DNA from 4 places in the Variovorax sp. PBL-E5 genome. Region 1 is predicted to be linked to each of the others. Evidence: predicted binding sites of a transcription regulator. Region 1 holds the regulator's gene; each other region holds the start of a gene.

What was found. Region 1 encodes sigma-54, which starts transcription at its own class of promoters, with help from an activator protein. Its sites were predicted from a motif close to TGGCANGNAANCTGCTTT; they were not measured.
Region 2: the regulator sigma-54 is predicted to act here: its motif matches at 1,772-1,789, upstream of WDLP6_RS26830 (pilin).
Region 3: the regulator sigma-54 is predicted to act here: its motif matches at 1,816-1,833, upstream of WDLP6_RS16340 (CmpA/NrtA family ABC transporter substrate-binding protein).
Region 4: the regulator sigma-54 is predicted to act here: its motif matches at 1,995-2,012, upstream of glnA (type I glutamate--ammonia ligase).

Annotation. Positions count from the first base shown of each region.
Region 1 covers NZ_LR594671.1:5,197,714-5,201,201, reverse strand. The annotation lists gene lptB (LPS export ABC transporter ATP-binding protein) at 1-629, shown strand, start outside; gene WDLP6_RS25335 (RNA polymerase factor sigma-54) at 643-2,241, shown strand; gene WDLP6_RS25330 (phospholipase D family protein) at 2,253-3,488, shown strand, end outside.
Region 2 covers NZ_LR594671.1:5,528,620-5,532,107, forward strand. The annotation lists gene WDLP6_RS26825 (PglL family O-oligosaccharyltransferase) at 1-1,150, opposite strand, end outside; gene WDLP6_RS26830 (pilin) at 1,217-1,711, opposite strand; gene WDLP6_RS26835 (3',5'-cyclic-nucleotide phosphodiesterase) at 1,920-2,726, opposite strand; gene WDLP6_RS26840 (FHA domain-containing protein) at 2,917-3,488, opposite strand, start outside.
Region 3 covers NZ_LR594671.1:3,363,460-3,366,947, forward strand. The annotation lists gene tsaD (tRNA (adenosine(37)-N6)-threonylcarbamoyltransferase complex transferase subunit TsaD) at 1-429, opposite strand, end outside; gene WDLP6_RS16335 (nitrate regulatory protein) at 529-1,785, shown strand; gene WDLP6_RS16340 (CmpA/NrtA family ABC transporter substrate-binding protein) at 2,020-3,264, shown strand; gene ntrB (nitrate ABC transporter permease) at 3,275-3,488, shown strand, end outside.
Region 4 covers NZ_LR594671.1:1,673,329-1,676,816, forward strand. The annotation lists gene WDLP6_RS08165 (sterol desaturase family protein) at 1-184, shown strand, start outside; gene WDLP6_RS08170 (EI24 domain-containing protein) at 241-1,113, shown strand; gene WDLP6_RS08175 (competence/damage-inducible protein A) at 1,110-1,910, shown strand; gene glnA (type I glutamate--ammonia ligase) at 2,058-3,473, shown strand.

The sequences.
Region 1 (3,488 bases):
AGACCACCTCCTTCTACATGATCGTCGGACTGGTGCGTGCCGATGCCGGCGTCATCACCATCGACGGCGAGCCGATCGCGCACATGCCGATCCATCGCCGCGCCCGCATGGGCCTGAGCTACCTGCCGCAGGAAGCCTCGATCTTCCGCAAGCTCACGGTCGAGGAAAACGTGCGCGCCGTGCTCGAGCTGCAGCGCGAGCCCGACGACAAGGGCCGGCCGCTGCCGTTGAGCAAGCTGCGCATCGAAGAGCGACTGGCCGAGCTGCTGTCCGACCTGCGGGTGGACCATCTGCGCGATTCGCCGGCGCTGTCGCTGTCGGGCGGCGAGCGCCGCCGGGTCGAGATCGCGCGCGCCCTCGCCACGCAGCCGCGCTTCATCCTGCTGGACGAGCCCTTCGCCGGGATCGACCCCATCGCGGTGATCGAGATCCAGCGCATCATCAGCTTCCTGAAGGAACGCGGCATCGGCGTGCTCATCACCGATCACAACGTGCGCGAGACGCTGGGCATCTGCGATCACGCGTTCATCATCAGCGACGGGCATGTGCTGGCACAAGGCACGCCTTCGGAGATCGTCGACAACGCCGAGGTGCGGCGCGTGTACCTGGGCGAGCATTTCCGGATGTAGGGACGGCAATCCGATGAAGCAGGGTCTCTCGCTTCGAGTCTCTCAGCATCTCGCGCTCACGCCGCAGCTGCAGCAGTCGATCCGGCTGCTGCAGCTGTCCACGCTCGAGCTGAGCCAGGAAGTCGAGCAGATGCTCGACGACAACCCGTTCCTCGAACGCACCGCCGAAGAAGCGCAGCGCGAGGAGTTCGGGCTCGACGCGGCCGATGCACCGGTGCGCGACGACGATCGCCTGGCCGAGGGCGACGGCGAGCTGCCGGCCGGCCCGTCCGCGCCGCTGGCTGACGCCGGCGTCGGCAGCACGAGCACCGCGGCCGAAGCCGACGCGCCGGCCACGGCTGACAGCACGGATGGGGAGCCCGGCTGGGAAGGCGATGGCACCGTCGATGTGGCACCCGACGACAGCGAGTGGGGCGGCGACGCGCCCGCGCGCGCCAACAACCTCGGCGACGACGAGCGTGCCGATGCCACCGAACTGGCGCGCAGCCAGGAGTCGCTGCAATCTTTCCTGCACCGCCAGGCACTGGGCCTGCGGCTGGACGACAACGACCGCGCCGCGCTGCGCTTCCTGATCGAGTCGCTCAACGACGACGGCTACCTCGAGGACTCGCTGCCGGCGCTCGCCTCCGGCCTCGCGGGCGAAGACAACGACCAGTTCGACGAGCTGGTGCACCACTTCCAGGTCGCGCTCGGTCTGCTGCAGAGCCTGGAGCCGGTCGGCGTCGGCGCCCGCAGCCTCGGCGAATGCCTCACGATCCAGCTGCGCGCGCTGGCGCATGCGAACGAGGGCGACCAGGAGGCGCAGATCCGCAAGACCGCGATCGCCGTCTGCAAGCAGCCGATGGAGCTGCTCGCGCGGCGCGATTTCAAGCGCCTGGCCACGCTCACCCGCAGCAGCGAAGACACGGTGCGTGCCGCGCTGCAGGTGATCGCCAGGCTCGAGCCCAAGCCGGGGCGCCGCTTCGTCGATGTCGAGCGCAACGTCGTCGTGCCCGACGTGATCGTCACGCGCATCGGCCAGGGCACGAACGTCAAGTTCCGCGTCATGCTCAATCCCGAGGTCATGCCGCGCCTGCGCGTGCACGACATCTACGCCGGCGCGCTCAAGCAGCACAAGGGCGAGGGCAGCCAGGCGCTGTCGCAGCGCTTGCAGGAGGCGCGCTGGTTCATCAAGAACATCCAGCAGCGCTTCGACACCATCCTTCGCGTGTCCAACGCGATCGTCGAGCGGCAGAAGAGCTTCTTCGTGCATGGCGAGCTCGCGATGCGGCCGCTGGTGCTGCGCGAGATCGCCGACGAGCTCGGCCTGCACGAGTCGACCATCAGCCGCGTGACCACCGCCAAGTACATGGCGACGCCCTATGGCACCGTCGAGCTCAAGTACTTCTTCGGCTCGGCACTCGGCACCGAGACCGGCGGCAACGCGTCGAGCACCGCGGTGCGCGCGCTGATCAAGCAGTTCGTGAGCGCCGAGGACACGAGAAAGCCGCTGTCGGACAGCCAGGTCTCCGAGATGCTCAAGGAGCAGGGCATCGAATGCGCGCGCCGGACCGTGGCCAAGTACCGCGAGGCGCTGCGCATCGCGCCGGCCAATCTGCGCAAGGCCCTCTAGGGGTTCACGCGATGAACGGCCCGGGGTTCCTGTCGCGCTGGCTGGGCCTGGGGCTGGCGGCGCTGATGATGCTGTTGGCCGGCGGCTGCGCGATGCTGCCGAAGGAGTTCGCGCACACGCCCTCGAAGGCCGTCCCGGCATCGGCCGACACCGCGCTCGGCCGCATCGCGCAGGCCTCGTCGCCGGACCCGGACCTGAGCGGCTTCCGCCTCATGCCCGGCGGCGATTTCGCGCTCAACACGCGCCTTGAACTGGCGCGCCGGGCCGAGCGCACGCTCGACGTCCAGTACTACCAGATCGAGGATGACGAGACGGGCCGCTATTTCCTGCGAACGCTGCGCGATGCAGCCGAGCGCGGCGTGCGCGTGCGCCTCTTGATGGACGACCTCTACACCTCCGGCGAGGACGAACTGCTGCTCGGCCTGGCCGCGACGCCGAACGTGGAGCTGCGGCTGTTCAATCCCTTCCCGGCCGGCCGCGGCAGCCTCGTGAAGCGCTTTGCTGCCTCGCTGTTCGACTTCGACCGCGTCAACCACCGCATGCACAACAAGCTCTTCATCGCCGACGGCGCGATGGGCGTGGCCGGCGGGCGCAACATCGGCAACCAGTATTTCACCCAGACGGCCGGCGCCAACTTCCTCGACATCGACACCTTCGTGGCCGGCGCGCTGATCCCGCGGCTGGCGAGCCTGTTCGACCAGTACTGGAACAGCGACTACGTGCGGCCGATCCAGACCGTCGTCGCGACCGGCCTTTCGCCCGACGCGTTGCGGCGCAGCTTCGACGAGAAGACCGGCCCGGCGACCACGCCGGTGCCGCGTCCCTCGGCGCCGAACGACGTGCTCGGCTACAGCCCGATCCCCGAGGACATCAAGGCCGGCAAGCTGGACCTGATCTGGAACCTTGCCGAGGCCTATGCCGATTCGCCCGACCGCGTCATCGACAAGCCCGTGACCTACGGCGGCGTGCCGCTGCTCGATGTCGACAGCGTGCGCTACAACGTGGTCGAACAGATGCGGCGTTCGCGCTCCGACGTGACACTGGTGTCACCCTACCTGATTCCGGGCAAGGCCGGGCTGGAGGTGATGCGCGAGATCCGCGGGCGCGGCGTGAAGATCAGCGTCGTCACCAACTCGCTGGCGGCCACCGACGAGCCCTTGGTCCACACCGGCTACCGGCGCTATCGGCCCGACATGCTGCGGCTCGGTGCCGAGCTGTACGAGCTCAGTTCGGCGCGCACGCGGCGC
Region 2 (3,488 bases), 330 kb from region 1:
AGAAGCTGGCGTAGTCCAACGGATATTCGAGCATCCCGTGAGTAATGACTCCTCCCGCCGCTGCCAGCAACCACGCGGCCCGCGCATCTTGGCAGGCACGTATGCGGGTGGCAAACCACCAGACCAGCACCCCGATGATGAGGCCGCCAAAAGGTACGCCGTTCCACAACAACAGATCCAGGATCAAATTGTGGCTGTGCTCGAAATACTCGCCGATGATCGGGTGATCCTGCGCCACGCGCTGTTGGGCCGCGCCCACCTGCTGCCAGCCGTAGCCCCACAGCGGTTCTCGCCCAATCGCATCAAGCATCGCGTGCCAATATGGCAACCGCTGTCCAGTTCGCATCTGATCGTTCAGGGCACGCCCGGCCGGCAACAGCAGTGCATCACAGACCTTCGGCCATAGCAGCGCACCTGCAACAAACAGCGCACCCAGCGCCAACAATTGCGCGCGCGTGGCGCGCAGGCCTGCGCGTTCCCGAAGGACGAGCCCCCAGATGACAAGCAAGCCAATTTGCAGCCAGCCTGTACGCGACTGAGACATCACCATGCCCAGCAACAAAAAGACGGCACTCGGCCAGAAACCGGCATCGTGCACTTTTTGACGCTGGTGCAGCCAGAGCAAGCCGCACAGCCCCAGAAAGCACACAGTACAGAAGAGATTGGGTTGAGCAACGTTGGCGAATGGCCGACCGCCGGGCGGCAAATCGACCGCATAAATGCCCAGGTTCAAAGCACCAGTCCACTGCACAAGCGCAATGCCGACGGACAACAACGCCGCAAAAAGCCAAGCCCCTGTCAGAGTGATTAACCCATCGCTTCGATTGGAAGAAGCGACCATTGCGCCACCGGCCAGCACGGCGGCTACCCATAGCCAGACATAGAGCACGGCCATTACAGCGTCACCGGCAAAGAGCAGCTTGCCAGTCATGAACTGAACAAAAATCACCATGCCACAGACGACTGCCACACCTGACAGTTGCCAGGACATGCGGCTACCAGCGACTGAACCAACCGCCGGACGAACCACCAGCAATGTCAACAGCAATCCGATGATCGCCAATGCATCGCCCCACGCCGCGGGCCACGGCAAGTAGTGATTGGGTACCAGCCATGCGGCGGCAGTCAGGGCGACAAGGAACTCCGTCAATCTAAGACTCATAAGGGCAAAAGAAAAGGCAGCCGAAGCTGCCTTTTTAGGCTACCCCAATATCACTTAGCCGCGGCAAGAGCCAGGCAAGTACTTCTGCACGATGGTCGTACCATCACCAGCAGAACCACACCGCCAGCTACCAACCTGTTGCGAGGTACCCCCGTAGGTCAGCGGCGCACCACTAGAATCCGTGGGGACAAGCGTGAGGAACTTGCCATCAACACCATTCGTGTCGATCCCAGTTGCTGCGGTGACCTTGATAGCACCATTCAGATCCGTATGGACGGCCATCACATATTTGGAGGTTTGGCTGGCCGATTCACAGCCCCAGTTGTCGGCAGTCATCACCGAGGCCGTGCCCGTTTGATAGACCTCGGAAATGCTGGTACGGCAAGAAGATGCCGCCAGAATAATTTCAGTCACCTTCGCCCGCTTGGTGTAGTCCTGATAAGCCGGCAGCGCCACAGCGGCCAAAATACCAATGATCGCCACAACGATCATCAACTCGATAAGGGTGAAACCCTTTTGCACATTGCGTGCGATGGAACGACGGTTCATTCACAAACTCCAGGTTGGTTGACAGCAGAGGCCCGAGGATGCCCCCGGTGCGCCCTTCTATCCGCAGCATCTGTGCCATGCCCTGGGACACCCTGCGAACCGCCTCCGGCTGCGCATTTGTTCACGAACGCGTTACAACGCGTGACAGGAATTGTTGTACGCCGCGCACAGGGCCTGACAATTTTGTCGGGCCACGCAACCAATCGCGTCAGATGAACAGCACGCCGTCCGCCTGCAGCCAGCGAATGTCCCGTGCCTGCTGCCCCTGCATTTCCCATCCGGTCGCGAAGGCGTCGATCTGGCTCATGATCTCTTCCGTCTCCGCCGGCTTGGTGTGGGTGATGTAGATGGGGTAACTCTTCCCGGGCGCGATTCGGTTCAGTTCGTCCGCCAGGGTGGCGGGCGAGAGATGCAGGGCGCGCTCGGCCAGGGCCTGCTCGCGGTTGCTGAAGGCCGTCTCGATCACGAGCATGGCGACGTCGAGTTCGTTCACGCGGTCCCAGAAGGGCGCGTTGCGTTCGGTGTCGCCGCTGAAGACCCAGTTCGGCCCCCCCTGCGCCGGGCGAACGGCAAAGCCGCAGGCCGGCACCGTGTGGACCGCCGGCAGCACCTCGACCTGCTTGAGGTCGCGCGTGCCCAGTTGCAATTGCTGGCCGATCGCGATGTCGTGAAAGCTCACGAAGGGCGCCTCGCGGCTCGGGATGCTCGCGAAGTCGGGCCAGATGACGTTGTTGAAGACATAGGCGCGCAGCGCCTCGATGGTGGCGCGCAGCGCATGCACGCGCAGCGGCTTCTCGCGGCGGCTGGCCACGGCGTCGAGCATCAAGGGCAGGGCCGCAATGTGGTCGAGGTGCGAGTGGGTGAGCACCACGTCGTCGATGGCCGCCATCTCCTCGAGGGTGAGGTCGCCGACGCCGGTGCCGGCGTCGACCAGCAGATCGCTGTCGACCAGGAAAGAGGTCGTGCGGCAGTTCTTGGCGATGGCGCCCGAGCACCCCAACACACGCACCTGCATCTTGCGACAACCTCGTTTTCTGACAGCGCCTGGCTGCGACTTCGTTACGGACCGGGTTGCGCCATTTCCCGCCGTAGCCTTCGGGCAGCAACGACAGCGAGGCTATACGCAGTGCGCAGCACCGGAAAGGACTTATTTGGCATCTCGCGCCACCTGCGCGAGGCCGATACAGACTGTTGCAGCTGGCGCCTCAGCCGGCGACGAACTGCATGCGGGTGCCGCCGAGTTCGAGCACGTCGCCGTCCTGCAAGGCCACGGCTTCGTTGCCGAGCGGCTCGCCGTTGAGCGCGGTGCCGCCATCGATGGGGGCCACGACGTAACCGTGCAGGCGCCGCGTGACCGCGGCGACGGCGACGCCGGGCTTGCCGATCGTGGTGACGACTTTCTGCAGGCTGACCTCGCGCCCCGCGCCGCTGCCGGAGAGGACGCGGATGACCGCGACGCCGGGCGCGCCGAGCGACGCAGAGACCGTGGGTGCGGACGAAAGGGGCATCGGGCCGGAGGATGTGGCGATGCTGGCGCGGCCCACGGCAGCGCCTTCGGAGGCTGGGCCGCCGACCAGGTAGCGGATCTTGTACTTGCCGACCTCGATGGTGTCGTTGTCCTCGAGGGCCTGCTTCTTGACGGCGCGTCCATTGACGTAGGTGCCGTTGGTGCTGTTGAGATCTTCCAGGTAGACATCGCCGCCGATCATGTGCAGCACGGCGTGCTCACCGCTGATCGCCAGATTGTCGATCACGATGTCGTTGTAAGGCCGCCGTC
Region 3 (3,488 bases), 1.8 Mb from region 1:
GTGCCCGCCCGACACCAGCAGTGCGACGAAGGGAAATTCGGGCGGATCCGCGCTCAGGAACGGCGACAGCAGATGCCCTTCGAGGTGGTGCACGCCGAGCACCGGCCGGCCCAGTGCAGCACCCAGCGCGCAGGCCACACCGGCGCCCACCAGCAGCGCGCCCGCCAGGCCCGGCCCGCGCGTGTACGCGACCACGTCGACCTCGGCCAGCGTTCGGCCGGCTTCGTCGAACACCGCCTGCGCGAGCGGCAGCACGCGGCGGATGTGGTCGCGGCTGGCCAGTTCAGGCACCACGCCGCCATAGGCCCGGTGCATGGCGATCTGGCTGTGCAGCGCGTGCGCGGCCAGACGCGGCAGGCCGCTGGCATTGGCTTCCACCAGGGCCACGCCGGTTTCGTCGCACGACGATTCGATTCCCAGGACGAGCATGCGGCGAGTGTAGGGGGCGCCCGTTTTCGGGGCACGAATGTTGCTCCATGCCCCTATGCCCTCCTCCCGGACCCGCGATCCGCGCCCCTGCAGTGCCCGATGACGAAATCCGGCCCGAATTTCCTGATGGCCGCACTGCGCTGCGAGATCGACGCGCTGGAGCAGCTCGCACGCACCAGCGAACTGGTCGGCACCATCGGCCGGCTGGTCCATGCGCTGCAACGCGAGCGCGGGCTGTCGAACCTGCTGCTGGGTTCGCGCGGCCAGGGCTTCGCGGTCCAACGCAGTGCGCAAGTCGTCGAATGCGTGCGGATGGAGCAGGCGGTGCGCACCGGTTTCGATCGGCTCGAAACGGACGCCGGCCGCATCGGCAACGGCGCCCGCCTCTTCAGCCGCATCGCCTGGGTGCTGCCCGGCCTGGACGCCCTGCCCGCGCTGCGCAGCCGCATCGGTGCGACGGAGATCGATGCCGCGCAGGCCACCGCAGCTTTCGTCAAGCTGATCGCCGGGCTCCTCGCGGTCGTGTTCGAGGCGGCCGACGGCGCGACCTCGCCGGAGATCTCGCGCCTGCTGGTCGCGATGTTCAACTTCATGCAAGGCAAGGAATTCGCGGGCCAGGAACGCGCCTGCGGCGCCGCGGCTTTCGCCTCGGGCCACAACGACAGCGCGCGGCAGCAGCACTGGCTGCACCTGATCGAATCGCAGGAGCGTTGCTTCCAGGTCTTCGCCGAGTTCACGGCTTCGCACCCGGGCGAACTCTGGCCCAGCGACCGGCCTGCCCTGCAGTTCGCCGAGCTGGAGCGCTTTCGCCGCATCGCCTGCGCGGCGCCCGCGGGTGTGGCGCTCGACACGGGGCTGAGCCAGGCCTGGTTCGACTGCTCGACGCGCCGCATCGATGCGATGAAGGATGTCGAAGACCGCCTGGCTGCCGATCTGCGGCAGCTGTGTGCGCAGAAGACCGCGCAGGCGCGCGCGGACCTGCAGGTGCACGAGGCGCTGCTGGCCCGGCTGGTGGGCGACGCCGATGCGCCGGCCGACCTGTTCTTCGGCGATGCGGCCGCGTCGCCGCCGTCGGCGGACACGACCGCCTACGGGCGGCAGCTCGAACGCTCGATCCTCGAGATCGTGCAGGAGCAATCGCATCGGCTGCAGGCGATGAGCGACGAGCTCGACACCGTGCGCGCCGCCCTCAACGAGCGCAAGCTGGTCGAGCGCGCCAAGGGACTGCTGATGGCGCACCGCCGCCTGAGCGAGGAAGAGGCGCACAAGATGCTGCGCCGGACCGCGATGAACCAGGGCCGTCGGCTGGTCGAAGTGGCGGAGTCCGTACTTTCAATGGCCGAATACCTGGAATGACTGAAATGGTGCACGAGCGTGCGCTTCGGCTGGCACGCAGCTTGCAATCCCGAGAGCCATAGACCGACGAAGGTCTTCAGACAGGCGGCATCCAACGACGGGTGCGGCCCATCGAACGGACAAAGGCGTCCCCATCCCGCAAGGGCTCGTCATCGAGCGAGCCCCGGCGTGATGAGGACGCCTTTTCGTTTTGCGCTTTCGTGATTTGTCCATTTCCTTTTCGGAGTTCGCCCCATGACCGATTCATTGAAACCCGCACTGAGCCGCCGCCGCGTCCTGCAAGCTGCGGCCGCGGGCGTCGCCGGCCTCGCCCCCGCGCTGCGCGCAGCCGTCTGGGCCCAGGGCTCGGACAAGCCCGAGAAGGAAGAGGTGAAGATCGGCTTCATCCCGCTGACCGACTGCGCCAGCGTCGTGATGGCCTCGGTGCTCGGCTTCGACAGGAAGTACGGCGTCAAGATCGTGCCCAGCAAGGAGGCCAGCTGGGCCGGCGTGCGCGACAAGCTGGTGAACGGCGAACTCGACATGTCGCATGTGCTCTATGGCCTGGTCTACGGCGTGCACGTGGGCGTGGGCGGGCCGAAGAAGGACATGGCGGTGCTGATGGGCCTGAACCGCAACGGCCAGGCGATCACGCTCTCGAAGGCGCTGGCCGACAAGGGCGCGGTCGATGCGCCGTCGCTGGCCAGGGTGATGGCGAAGGACAAGCGCGAATACACCTTCGCCGGCACCTTCCCGACCAGCACCCACACGATGTGGCTCAACTACTGGCTGGCCACGGCCGACATCAGCCCGGTGAAGGACGCCAAGGTGATCGTCGTGCCGCCGCCGCAGATGGTGGCCAACATGCGCGTCGGCAACATGGACGGCTTCTGCGTCGGCGAGCCCTGGGGCCAGCGCGCCATCATGGACAGGATCGGCGTCACCGCGATCACCACGCAGGACATCTGGAAGGACCATCCCGAGAAGGTGCTCGGCACGCGCGCCGAGTTCGTCAAGGCCAACCCGAACACCTGCCGCGCCGTGATGATGGCCGTCCTCGAGGCCGGCAAGTGGATCGACGCCAACCTGCAGAACAAGAACAAGATGGCCGACGTGGTGGCCGAGAAGTCCTACATCAACACCAGCGTCGATGCGATCAACCAGCGCATCCTCGGGCGCTACGACAACGGCATGGGCAAGACCTGGGACGACCCCAACCACATGAAGTTCTTCGACGACGGCGCGGTCAACTTCCCATACCTGTCCGACGGCATGTGGTTCCTGACCCAGCACAAGCGCTGGGGCATCCTGAAGGAGCACCCGGACTACCTCGCGGTGGCCCGGCAGATCAACCAGATCGATCTCTACAAGGAGGTCGCCGGCGCGATGAAGGTCGGCGTGCCGAAGGATCCGCTGCGCACCAGCAAGCTGTTCGACGGCGTGGTGTGGGATGGCAAGGACCCGAAGAAGTACGCCGATTCATTCAAGGTCCATGCCTGAGGAGCCTGCCATGGTCAGTGCCGTCTTCCATGCCCCGCCCCTCGATGCCGGCCAGCCCAGGCCGGTCGCGGCCGCGCCGGTGCGCCCGATGATGTCCGCCGCGCCGCAGCAGGCCGCGAACGCAACCATGGCGCGCGCACCGCGCGATTTCAACCTGCTGTGGCAGCGCGTGCTGCCGCCGCTGCTCGGCTTCGCGCTGCTGGTCCTGGTCTGGGAGCTGGTGG
Region 4 (3,488 bases), 3.5 Mb from region 1:
CTTCGGCGTGCTGCTGCCCTGGTGGGACATCCTGTTTCGCACCGGGAATTTCGAGGGTCGCTACGAGGCGACCGGCATTCGCGACCAGGTCGAACCCGATGCACAGGGCCGCGTGCGCGACTACGGGCGCGGCTTCTGGGCGCAGCAGTGGCTGGGGCTGCGGCGGCTGGTCAATCGGGGCTGAACGGCGCCTTCACGCCGGCCACTTTGCTTCACACGCAGGCGTTATCCTCGGCGTCGATGCGTCTCCTCCTCGATTCTTTCTGGCGTTCGGTGGCCTACTGCATGCACCCGCGGGTGGTCGTGCTCTCGCTGCTGCCGCTGGCGATCATGGCGATCCTGACGGCGATCTTCGGCTATTTCTATTGGGATGCAGCGGTGAGCTGGACGCGCGGCGCGCTGGATGCGTGGCCCCTGCTGTCGAGCTTCTGGGGCTGGATGGGACGCCTGTTCTCGGGCAACGTGACGGCCGCACTCGCCCCATTGGTGGTAGTGGTCGCGGCCACGCCGGTGCTGGTGGTGGTGGCACTGCTGGTGGTCGCCGGGTTCATGGCGCCGGCCTTGACGCGCCTGGTGGCCGAACGGCGTTTCCCGACCCTGGAACAGAAGCGGGGCGCGTCCTTCATCGGCGGCGTCGCCCGATCGCTCGGCCTCACGGTGCTGGCGCTGCTCGCCCTGGTCGTGTCGATGCCGCTCTGGCTCATCCCGCCGCTGGTGCTGGTCCTTCCACCGCTGATCTGGGGTTGGCTGACCTACCGCGTGATGAGCTTCGATGCGCTGTCCGGCCACGCGAGCCCGGAGGAGCGCGACGTGCTCCTGCGGGTGCATCGGCTGCCGCTGCTGGGCATCGGCGTGCTGTGCGGCTACCTGGGCGCGGCACCCAGCATCGTCTGGGCGTCGGGGCTGCTGTTCGCCGCGGCTTTCTTCGTCCTCGTGCCGCTCGCGATCTGGATCTACACGCTCGTGTTCGCGTTCTCGGCGCTCTGGTTCGGGCACTATTGCCTCGACGCGCTGGCGCAACTGCGGGCGCAGCGCGCGGCCGCAGCCGTTTCAACTTCTGCGGTCGAGCTGGCGGATGCCCGCGCGACCGCCACTCAATGGGGCGCGCCATGACCCGTGCATTCGGTCTGATCGTCGTCGGCGACGAAATCCTCTCCGGCAAGCGTGCCGACAAGCACATGCCCAAGGTGATCGAACTGCTCGCCGCGCGCGGCCTCGAGCTGGCCTGGGCCGAATACGTCGGCGACGTGCCCACACGCATCACGGCCGCGCTGGAACGGGCCTTCGCGTCGGGCGACATCGTGTTTTCCACCGGTGGTATCGGCGCCACTCCGGACGATCACACCCGCCAGTGCGCCGCCAAGGCGTTGCGGGTTCCGCTGGCCCTGCATCCCGAAGCCGAGCTGCTGATTCGCGAGCGCATGCAGGACACGGCACGCGAGCAAGGCACCGCCTACGAGGCGGACCGCCCGGACAACGTCCATCGCCTCAACATGGGCGTGTTTCCGCAGGGTGCGACAATCATCCGCAACCCCTACAACAAGATTCCGGGCTTCAGCGTCGGGCATGTGCATTTCGTGCCGGGCTTTCCGATCATGGCCTGGCCGATGATCGAATCGGTGCTCGACACGCAGTACGCCGAGCTTTTCGCCCGCGGCTCCGCGGTCGAGAAATCCGTGATCGTCTACGGTGCCATGGAGGCGGCGCTGACGCCGCTCATGGAAGCCGTCGAGCACGCGCATCCGGGCATCAAGGTGTTCAGCCTGCCGAGCGTGGACCATGCCGTGCACGGTCGTCACATCGAACTCGGCGTCAAGGGCCCGGCCGATCGTATCGAGTCCGCCTATGCGGCGCTGATCGAGGGACTGCACGGCTTTAAGGCAAAGCTTGGCCCCGAATTGGTGCGCTAACTTGGTGCGCACCATTTTGGCTGCAAAATGCCGACTGACGGCCGCCCCGGGGATGCCCAGCGCGTGTTCCGCGCGCGCCCGCAATGGCATAGAAACTGCATTCCCGATTCCGTACTTCCAACCACTATCCAAACCAGGAGAAACCTGATGGCAAAGACCGTCGCCGATGTACTCAAACTCGTGAAGGAAAACGAGGTCAAGTTCGTCGACTTCCGATTCACCGACACCCGCGGCAAGGAGCAGCACGTGACCGTGCCGGTCTCGGCGTTCGACGAAGGCAAGTTCACCGATGGCCACGCCTTCGACGGCTCCTCGATCGCCGGATGGAAGGGCATCGAGGCCTCGGACATGCAGCTCATGCCCGACCCCAACACGGCCAACATCGATCCCTTCTTCGAAGAGACCACGCTGATCCTGACCTGCGACGTGGTCGATCCGTCGGACGGCAAGCCCTACGAGCGCGACCCGCGTTCCCTGGCCAAGCGCGCCGAGGCGTACATGAAGGCATCCGGCTTGGGCGACACCGCCTTCTTCGGTCCGGAGCCCGAATTCTTCGTGTTCGACGGCGTGCGCTGGCAGAACGACATGTCCGGCTGCTTCGTCAAGATCGAATCCGAGGAAGCCTCGTGGAACACCGGCAAGGAGTTCGAGCACGGCAACACCGGCCACCGTCCCGCCACCAAGGGCGGCTACTTCCCGGTGCCGCCGGTCGACAGCTTCCAGGACATGCGCTCCGAGATGTGCCTGGTGCTCGAATCGCTGGGCATCCCGGTCGAAGTGCACCACCACGAAGTGGCCAACGCGGGCCAGATGGAGCTCGGCACCAAGTTCAGCACGCTGATCCAGCGCGCCGACTGGATCCAGCTGCAGAAGTACGTGATCCACAACGTGGCCCACGCCTACGGCAAGACCGCGACCTTCATGCCCAAGCCGATCGTCGGCGACAACGGCTCCGGCATGCACGTGCACCAGTCGGTCTGGAAGGACGGCAAGAACCTGTTCGCCGGCGACGGTTACGCGGGCCTGAGCGATTTCGCGCTGCACTACATCGGCGGCATCATCAAGCATGCCCGTGCGCTGAACGCCATCACGAACCCCGGCACCAACAGCTACAAGCGCCTGGTGCCCGGCTTCGAGGCGCCGGTGAAGCTGGCCTACTCGGCCAAGAACCGTTCCGCGTCGATCCGCATTCCGTTCGTCGCGAACCCGAAGGGCCGCCGCGTCGAAGCGCGCTTCCCCGATCCGCTGATGAACCCGTACCTGGGCTTCGCGGCCCTGTTGATGGCCGGTCTCGACGGCGTCGAGAACAAGATCCATCCGGGCGAAGCGGCCAGCAAGGACCTCTACCACCTGCCGCCGGAAGAAGACGCACTGATCCCGACCGTGTGCCACAGCCTCGACCAGGCGCTGGAGTATCTCGACAAGGACCGTGCCTTCCTGACCAAGGGCGGCGTGTTCACCGATGCGTACATCGATGCCTACATCGATCTCAAGATGCAGGAAGTCACCCGCTTCCGGATGGCGACGCACCCGGTCGAGTTCGACATGTACTACTCCTTGTAATGTTGCTCGCCCCGG